3 regions of the Paenibacillus sp. JZ16 genome follow, and region 1 is predicted to be linked to each of the others. Evidence: predicted binding sites of a transcription regulator. Region 1 holds the regulator's gene; each other region holds the start of a gene.

What was found. Region 1 encodes NrdR, which represses ribonucleotide reductase genes. Its sites were predicted from a motif close to AACACNATATATNGTGTT; they were not measured.
Region 2: BJP58_RS10335 (adenosylcobalamin-dependent ribonucleoside-diphosphate reductase) is a predicted target of NrdR. The motif match lies at 1,564-1,581, and genes of this name have one in related genera.
Region 3: BJP58_RS28210 (anaerobic ribonucleoside triphosphate reductase) is a predicted target of NrdR. The motif match lies at 1,479-1,496, and genes of this name have one in related genera.

What each region holds. Positions count from the first base shown of each region.
Region 1 covers NZ_CP017659.1:2,763,144-2,766,426, forward strand. Annotated here, with positions in the region: tRNA gene BJP58_RS12415 (tRNA-Ala) at 727-799, opposite strand; gene nrdR (transcriptional regulator NrdR) at 976-1,449, opposite strand; gene BJP58_RS12425 (alpha/beta-type small acid-soluble spore protein) at 1,599-1,826, shown strand; gene BJP58_RS12430 (lytic transglycosylase domain-containing protein) at 1,895-2,461, opposite strand; gene coaE (dephospho-CoA kinase) at 2,458-3,057, opposite strand; gene BJP58_RS12440 (MntP/YtaF family protein) at 3,067-3,283, opposite strand, start outside.
Region 2 covers NZ_CP017659.1:2,269,774-2,273,056, forward strand. Annotated here, with positions in the region: gene BJP58_RS10335 (adenosylcobalamin-dependent ribonucleoside-diphosphate reductase) at 1-1,447, opposite strand, end outside; gene BJP58_RS10340 (DEAD/DEAH box helicase) at 1,868-3,283, shown strand, end outside.
Region 3 covers NZ_CP017659.1:6,309,682-6,312,964, forward strand. Annotated here, with positions in the region: gene BJP58_RS28200 (replication-associated recombination protein A) at 1-701, shown strand, start outside; gene BJP58_RS28205 (PCYCGC domain-containing protein) at 759-1,298, shown strand; gene BJP58_RS28210 (anaerobic ribonucleoside triphosphate reductase) at 1,531-3,283, shown strand, end outside.

The DNA.
Region 1 (3,283 bases):
GTATTGTTTTACCGACAGGCTGCTCCAGACGGTTCCATTTGCCACTACAAAACCATCTCATCCAGCTCTCCACTTGTGTCTTATTACGTATGTTCAGTTGGTTCATGACTTTTTTTCACTGGAATGCCATCCAACTTCATTTCAATGGCTTTCTTCTTCATTTCTACCGGACAGCTGACTCTTGCTGCCAACGAAAAACACCTCCAAGGTTGTCTCCATATCTTACGACATGGTTGCATTCTCTTGAAGGTGTTTTTAATTTGTCTCACGCTATGGGGGCAGACTCAAAAGACTTGTGGGACGCTTTTTCTTTTTTTTCCAGGCAAATTCTCCCCGGATAAAGTTTCTGATACTTTAGACCTCAAGAACAGGCTTCTCGCCTGTAACCGGGGAAATCGCTACTGACCGTTGAAACTGCTGTTAAATCATAAGTAAAACGAACTGGCATGAAAACACATTAGAAATCGGAATAACAATTTAATTTTTCTGTTACGATACAACTTTCGAACGGTGCAGCCTTACTGAACCCCAGATCAGTCCGTTTGAACGAGTCAAAAAAACAGCGCCTCGAACCCCGACGCTGTAGGTGCTCATGACATAAAATGATTGCCCATTTTCATTATGTTCAATATTCGTCCCCAATTCGTCCCCAAGACCATTTATGGACAGTACTAAATACGTATTAAAAAAGCAAAAAACCCTTGAATATCAAGGGTTTTCTTATTATGGAGCCTAGGGGGATCGAACCCCTGACCTCATCGCTGCCAGCGATGCGCTCTCCCAGCTGAGCTAAGGCCCCGTAAGCGACTTCTATATCATATAAAAAATCAGCAGGCATGTCAACAGGTTTTTCACATTTTTTGATGACGTGCTGTATCCCTTTTACTTCTCTATATAATGTCACTTATCGATGATGAGGATGGGCTCCTTGAGAGCACCGGAAGAGCACCTGGATCACGCAGAACCCTGGTGCTCTTACAGCTCCTGACCGTCCGTATCCTTGGACAGTAGGCTTTTCAGTTCCTTCATAAACATATTGATATCCTTGAACTGCCGATACACGGACGCAAACCGGACGTACGCTACCTCATCGACCGGATACAGCCGTTCCATCAGAAGCTCCCCGATCTGGCGGCTCTCCACCTCTGCTGCTGCGGTATTGCGCAGTGCCTTCTCGACATCCGATACGATCATATCCAGCTGATCCACGGATACCGGACGCTTCTCGCATGCCCGGATCAAACCGCGGAGTACCTTCTCCCGGCTGAATTCTTCTCGGCTTCCATCCTTCTTCACAACAATCAGCGGCGTTTCCTCCACCATCTCAAAGGTTGTGAATCTCTTGCTGCACTGCTCGCATTCCCTGCGGCGGCGGATGGATTTATTCTCGTTGGCAGGCCTGGAATCCAGCACTTTCGTTCCGGCATAACTGCAATATGGACACTTCATAAAGTTATCTTCACTTCCTTTGTTTTCAGCGTATTTTAGCCTTAATGGCCCTAATGAAAAATTTACCAGCAAAACTTTTTTCTTTTATGTTATGAAAATGCGAAACCCGAGACATAATACTTTTACCAACCCAAGGAGGTGAACTTAACATGGCACAAAGCAACAACAACTCCAACAACCTGGTTGTTCCTCGCGCAAACGCTGCTCTTGAGCAATTGAAGTACGAGGTAGCTCAAGAACTTGGTATCTCCATTCCACAAGACGGATACCAAGGTAACATGACTTCCTACGAGAACGGTTCGATCGGGGGATACATCACAAAGCGTCTTGTAACCCTGGCCGAGCAACAATTGGCTGGTCAATTCTCCGGTCAATAATTGATTCTTCCTTAAAAAAGGAGTGTTGGACGGCTCGATGTAAGAGCCTGTCCAGCGCTCTTTTTTCGTTAAAAGCCGTCCTTATACACATCCGTATATTGATTATAATAATAAATCACGCGCTGTACATAGTGGCGGGTTTCCCCGATGGGAATACTCTTCACATTCTCGTAGGTTCCATCCCACATGCCCTTGTTGATCCAATTCTTGACGTTCCCGGGGCCTGCATTATAGGCGGCGATGGCGGCAATCGGGTTGCCGTCCATTTCCTTGTGCAGGTTCTGAATATACCAGGTGCCCAGCTGGATATTCGCATCCACTTCATTCTTTACGTTCAGCAGGTTTACCGATGGCAGCTTGGCCATTTCCATCGCCCAATTCGCCGTATCCGGCATCAGCTGCATAATGCCCAGGGCGCCTTTCTTGGACTCCTTACCCGGCTTGAAGTTCGTTTCCACACGAATGATGGATGCCACCAGGAACGGATCGACCTCATAGTATGCGGCATGCTTCCGTATTTCATCTTTATAATGAATCGGATACAGCAAGGTCATCCAGTTCGAGCTCAGATACAGAAGCGCTACAAAAGAGACAAACAGCAGAAGCAGCACTCTTTTTTTACGGAGCCACTTCATAGACTAACCAACCTGCCCCACAGGTTGTCCACCTGCTGCTGTGTTTCGGCCAATGTTCCGCTGTTATCGATGAGGATATCCGCCAGACGCTTCTTCTCCTCGATATCCATCTGACTGTTTAAACGCGCTTCTGCCGCTTCCCTGTTAAGATCATCGCGTACCATCAGACGCTCAAGCTGCAGCTCTCGCGGTACATAAACAACAGCGATCTGGTCAAGATAAGAATAATGCTCCTTGGCCTCAAGCAGCAGCGGAATATCCGCTACCACCAGCCGGTCGGGATACTGCCGCTCATACGCTTCCGTCCGTTCCCGGATTTCCTGCCGGATCGCCGGATGCGTGATCTCATTCAATACCGTTCTCTGCTCGGGATGATGGAAGATCACTTCCCCGAGTTTTTTTCGATTCAGCGTACCGTCCTCAAACAGGATCGCTTGTCCAAAATGTTCGGTCACTTTACCCAGCACCGGATGACCCGGGAGCATGACTTCCCGGGCGATGAGATCCGCATCGACGAGAAGTGCTCCCTTCATGGCCAACATGGAGGACACGGTGCTCTTGCCAGTTGCAATTCCTCCGGTTAAACCGATATTCATGACTTCACCTCATAACAGCTTCATTATACCCATGACGATTAACAAAAAAGCAGGCAAATAAGAGATAAAACGCATGCCGCCCTTGGATGCAAAACGTAAACCAACCCTCATGCCCAGCACCAGGAATATCCCGCTAAACAAGGAAACAACAGCCGCGGTACCTAACGGTGAGAAGCCCAGCATGGCGGCGCCAAGCCCTGCGCCGAACGCATCGAGCGATAACGCG
Region 2 (3,283 bases), 490 kb from region 1:
AGCCGCTTTGCAGGTACAGCTCGGCGTCGAATGCCTGGAACGAACCCTTCTCTTCGGCAATATCGGCGGAAGCGAGATAAGCTTCGCGCGCGATGAAGCCATACAGCTTATCCAGGAACTCCAACGATTCCGGGCTGCCGTAACGGATGTTCAGCTTGATCATCAGCTCCGCCAGACCCATCGTTCCGAGGCCCACGCGGCGCTCTTTTTTCTGGTTCAATTCGTTTTCTTCAAAATGGTACGGCGTCCGGTCAATGACATTATCCAGGAAACGCACGGAGTACCGTGTCGTTGTAGCCAGCTCATCCCAGGCAACGTCATGGTTCGCTTCATCATAGAACTTCGACAGATTCATCGCGGACAGGTTGCATACGCCCCAGCCCGGAAGTCCTTGCTCGCCGCAAGGGTTCGTACAAATAATCGGGTTGAAATACCAGCTGTTGGACATCTGGTTATAGTATTCCATGAATACGACGCCCGGTTCTGCGGATTTCCATGCGGATTCGATAATGGTGTGCCAGACCTCGCGTGCTTTTACTGTTTTATATGGAATGATACGGTGTCCGGCTTTCTTCCATTTATCCAGATCGCCGTCCCACAGCTCATCATAGTCAGGATCCGTAGTATCCGGGAACACCAGCTCCCAGTCCAGATCTTCCTTCACGGCCTTCATGAAATCATTGCTGACGCATACCGACAGGTTCGCATTCGTAACTTGTCCCATCGTCTGCTTCACGGTAATGAAATCCTCCACGTCCGGGTGCCAATCATTAATCATCAGCATGAGCGCGCCCCGGCGGCTTCCGCCCTGCTCGATCAATCCCGTCGTATAACTGAACAATCCGCCCCACGATACCGCACCGCTGGAGGAGCCGTTCACGCCTCTTACGATCGCGCGCCGAGGACGCAGGGAAGACAAATTAATGCCGACTCCGCCGCCGCGCGCCATGATCTCGGTCATCTCGCTCAGAGTTTCCATGATGCCGCCCCGGCTGTCCTTCGGTGAAGGAATCACGTAGCAGTTGAACAGCGTCAATTCATCGCTTGCACCAGCTCCAGCCGCAATCCGTCCGCCCGGCACCAGCTTCCAATCATCCAGAATCTCGCGGAACTTCCCGCGCCACTCTTCCTGCAGTTCAGGCGTTGCCTCAACCGATGACATGGCAGCCGCGAGTCGATCCCACATTTCTTCCGGCGTTTTCTCGATGGTTAACGTCAGCTTCTCCACATCCGATTCCACAAGCTCGCCCTTCCGTGTCTTCACCGTGACCTTGCGGCCTTCGCGTTTCACGATTTCGCCAACTTCCTTGGTCGGAAATTTAGGATCATCCTTCGTCAAAACGAGCACCACATCGCCTACCTTAGCGTTGTTGGAGTCCGCATCCTTCCAGGCATACCGGTCCAAAAAGATCTTCTCGCTTAAACCTTCCAGCCGCTGATTCTGCATCGTACTCAAGAGCAACTACCTCCTATATAAAATATAAAATTAAAAAGTTCCGCAGTTATGCGCTCACCAACAACATAACCTGTTATGTAGCCGGTCAAACATTCAAAACCACTATATACACCATATATAGTGCTACCAATTCATTATACTACACTATATATAGGTTAACTATGCCGATAATGTGAAAATTAAGCCAACAGATCCAAGCTCCCGCTCGCAAGCTTCCGCTTTCTTCCTCTCGCTCTCTTTTTCGGCCTTCCCTATGAAAAAAAGGATGAAAATATCCAATTCCAGCAGCCGTGCGCCCTTTGGGTTATTCCACGCCTTCCGAATCCGTGCAAGGTTATGAAGACTTCTTTTTTCGTCCATACTACATATACACCGCTGGCCCGGAATCTTTCACAACAGGAGGAGATCGACATGAACCATCAGCCATCTGCCGACTCAGGCATGATTTTCGACGCGCGTCTTCCCGTTCCATTGCAGATCGACCGTTCCTGGTTTGACGATCTCGCCGGTCGACTGGACAAGGGCGGACCTTGGGGTGACTATCGTCTGGCCCAGCTTGCCGTGGAGGGCGAGAAATCGCGTCTCGTTACAAGCTTTGAAGAATTGCAATGCCTCAAGCACCTAGGCGGCTTATCCCCGCTCCCCCATCAGACCGATACCGCCAGACGCGTATTGTTCGAGATGTCGGGTCGAGCCATTCTCGCTGATGAAGTGGGGCTTGGTAAAACGATTGAAGCCGGCCTTATTTTAAAAGAATACATCGTGCGCGGCCTGGTATCCAAAGTGTTGATTCTCGTTCCCGCTTCCCTTGTGCTGCAATGGGTTCGCGAGCTGAACTCCAAGTTCGGCATTCCTGCGATTGCGCAGAAAAAAGCGTACTCCTGGGGCAATGATATCGTTGTCGCCTCCATGGACACGGCGAAGCGCGATCCGCATCAGGAGATTCTGCTGAACGAGGAGTACGACATGCTCATCATCGATGAGGCGCACAAGCTCAAGAACAAAAAAACCTCCAATTATCAATTCATTCAAAAGCTGCGCAAAAAATACTGCCTCTTGCTGACGGCCACGCCGGTGCAGAACGATCTCAGCGAGCTCTTCAATCTGATCACCCTGCTGAAGCCGGGCCAGCTTGGAGGCCAAGGGCAGTTTGCCGCTAATTTTGTTGTCGATAAACGAAGACCCAAGAATCAGGAGCAGCTCAAGGATGAGCTGTCCAAGGTCATGATCCGTAACCGCCGCGGCGAAGGCGAAGTGAAATTCACCAAGCGATCCGTCCGCAATGTAGGGCTTAGCCTCTCGCCCGAAGAACAGTCATTATACGACGGCGTCACGTCCTTCGTCAAAGATCAGTATCAGGCAGCAGGGGGAAATTTAAGCAGTATGCTGTCCCTTGTTACGCTCCAGCGTGAAGTGTGCAGCAGCCGCGATGCCGTTTTCGTGACTCTTGTTAATCTGTCCAAGAAGCTGCCCGAGGACTCTCCGCTGCGCGATAAAATCTGGGAGCTCGTCTATCTCATCAAGGCCATCAAAGCCAACACCAAGGCGGAAAAAACCATCGAGCTGATCCAGCAAATGAACGAGAAGGTCATCGTATTCACGGAATACCGCGCCACCCAGGAATACTTGCTCAATTATTTCCGCGATCACGGGCTCATCTCCGTACCGTACCGAGGCGGAATGAACCGCGGCAAGAAGGACTGGATGATGGATCTGTTCCGCGGCAAGGCACAGGTCATGATCGCGACGGAAGCCGGGGGCGAAGGCATCAATCTGCAATTCTGCCACCATATGATCAACTTTGATCTGCCCTGGAATCCCATGCGG
Region 3 (3,283 bases), 3.5 Mb from region 1:
CAACGATGGCGAACGGCGACATCCGGCGTGCATTGAATGCGCTTGAGCTCGCTGCGATGACGACCCCGCCTGATGCAGGCGGCACGGTCCATATTACGCTGGATGTGGCCGAGGAATCGATACGCAAGCCGCTCGTCAAGGCGGACGAGTCCACGCAGTATGACGTGCTGTCCGCCTTTCATAAAAGCATTCGGGGTTCCAGCGATGCGGCATTGTTCTGGTTCCTGTATGCGGTCGAAAAGCTGGGGATGGACCCGATGGTGTTCATCCGCCGCTTGATTGCTGCCAGCAGCGAGGATATCGGGCTGGCTAATCCGCAAGCGATGGTGCAGGCGGTAAGCGCACTGGACGCCTACCGGAATAACGGCTGGCCGGAAGCCAAGCTTAATATCGCCCAGGCTATCCTGTTTGCGGTGGAAAGTCCAAAATCCGATGGCGTTGTGACCGCAATATCACGGGCGATGTCCGCCATGGATGAAGTAAAATCGGCGGAGGTACCGCTTCATCTGCGTGATGCGCATTATTCGGGCGCCGTGAAGCTGGGACATGTCGGCTATAAGTACCCGCACGATTATCCGGGCCATTACGTGAAGCAGGAATATTTGCCGAAGGAGCTCTCCCGCCGGGTGTTCTATCAGGCGACGGAGCAGGGGAACGAAGCCAAGATCGCGCACAATCAGCGATTACGACGCGAAGAATAGGGTCGTACAGCGAGAACGGGATTAACGGCCGCTAGTTTAGTTAAATGGAGGAAACGAATGATGAAAAAAGGGAAACAACGGTTTGTCATCCTGCTGCTGTCCGCCGGTCTTATGCTGAGCGGCTGTTCGGGGAAAAGCGCCCAGGAGCAGGTTGAAAGTGGACAGGCAACCAAGGCAGCGCATGAGCACGGACATCAGACGCAGCTGTCCAACGGGGATATCCAGGAGGCGACGGCTTCGATTGATGAGCTGCCTGCCTTTTTGAAGAGCCAGACCAGCGAGCTCCAGACGATCTATGCCTTGTCCGCGCAGGTCAGTGATGTCCTGAAATACATTCCTTGTTATTGCGGCTGTGGGGACAGTGCCGGTCATGAGAGCAATCTGAACTGTTTTATTGATGAGATTCAGGAGGACGGCACCGTGGTGTGGGACGATCATGGCACCCGCTGCGGGGTATGCCTGGACATTGCCGTGGAATCTGCCAAAATGAGCAGCGAGGGCAAAAGCCTGAAGGATATTCGGACCGCAATCGACGAGAAATACAGCACAGGTTATGCTAAGCCGACACCAACCCCGATGCCGCCTGCCGAAAGTTAATTCTACTGTGGTTAAACAAGAAGGTACCCGATGTGATCAATGCTCACTCGAGTGCCTTTTTTCTGTTGGGATTCATGTCCTTTAAGGACGTTGTCAGGAATCGCTGATACACTTCATAGGATCAGCAGACGTGATCTATCTCACAGCATCAAACTATATATGGATGTAAATTGATAAAACGAAACTATATATAGTGTATAAATGATCTGAGAAGAAGGAGTTGATTCGTTTCATGAAAGTCATGAAGAGAGACGGATGCCTGGTGAATTTTGAGATAAGCCGGATTGTGAAGGCAGTGGATAAAGCTTTTATAGCTGTTGAGGGGGTGTCCCGCAAGGAGGCTTCCCTGCAGCTTGGCGAGGAGGTTGCCCGCGTCACCGCGGGGATGGAGCAGGTGAGTGTGGAGGATATTCAAGATATTGTTGTTGAACAATTGGAAAGCACAGGTTATGCAGCGGCAGCGGCAGCTTATCAACATTACAGGGAAGCCCGTGATCTGGAGCGGATGCGGCGGGGAGAACTCTACAAGATCAGCAGGGATGTGATTGGGGTAACGAATCTGGATCTGCTGCGGGAGAATGCGAATCTGAACGGGGAATCCTTCAGTGGAAAAATGAGTCGGATCGGCTCTGAGTATGCCAAATGGATGGCAAGCAAATTTATCCTGCCCGGAGAGCTCATGAGAGCGGTCAGGGATGGTTATGTGTACGTGCACGACCTGGACCAGTATGCACTCGGTACGACGAACTGTATTTTCATCCCGTTTGACCGTCTATTGGCCAAAGGGTTCAATACCGGTAACGGATCGGTCAGGCCGCCGCAGAGCATCATGACCGCGATGGCGCTGGTGGCCATCATATTTCAATCTCAGCAGAACAGTCAATTCGGCGGCGTGTCCGGAAATAAAATCGATTGGGATCTGGCCCCGTATGTCGGCAAATCGTTTCACCGGCATTTTCGGAAAGGGCTTGCCTACTTCGGAGAGGTGGAGCAGGGCAAGCATAGACCCAATGTACAAGTTCTTCCCGATAACGAATTATACATAGACAACAAGCAGTTGAAGGACTCTTATCCGCGAATATATCATTACGCATATAACGAAACGGTGAATGAAGTAAAACAGGCCGCGGAATCCCTGATCCATAATTTAAACACGATGAGCAGCCGGGCCGGTGGACAGATCCCTTTCACATCGCTGAACTATGGCATGTGCACGTCAACGGAAGGAAGGCTGGTGTCCCATGCTCTATTGGATGCCACGATGAGAGGACTCGGCGGGGGAGAGACGCCGATATTTCCGCAGCATATTTTCCAGTGCAAGCAAGGGGTTAACCAGGCGGAAGGGGAGCCCAATTACGATCTGTTCCTGAAAGCCGTTGAGTGCTCCAGCCGCAGGCTCTACCCGAACTTTGTCAACGTGGATGCGTCGTTTAATCTGGTCTACTATAACCCGGACGAGCCAGACACGATTATTGCCACCATGGGCTGCAGGACACGGACGATTTCAGACCGGTTCGGGCGAAACCGCCTGAGCGGAAAAGGCAATTTGTCCTTCAATACGATCAATCTGGTTCGTCTCGGCATCGAGCATGGTATCGTCGAAGGCAAGCGGGATATGCCCGACCTGAGCCTCTTCTACGAGCAGTTGGATCAGTATATGACGATTGCGGTAGAGGGTTTGATTCACCGCTACGAGCTGCAGGCGGACCAACCGGCCAAAGCGTCCGATTTTATGATGCGGGAAGGCGTGTGGGAAGGCGGCGAAGACCTGGCCCCGGAGGACAAGGTACGCGAACTGATTAAGCACGGCACTCTGGCACTTGGATTCATTGGGCTTGCAGAATGCCTGAAGGCGTTGACCGGACTGCATCACGGAGAGGATGAGAACAGCCGCAGGCTGGGAATCGAAATCATCCGGCATATGCGTCAATTCTGCGATGCGGCCAGTGAAAAATACGATCTGAACATTACGTTGTTTGCCACGC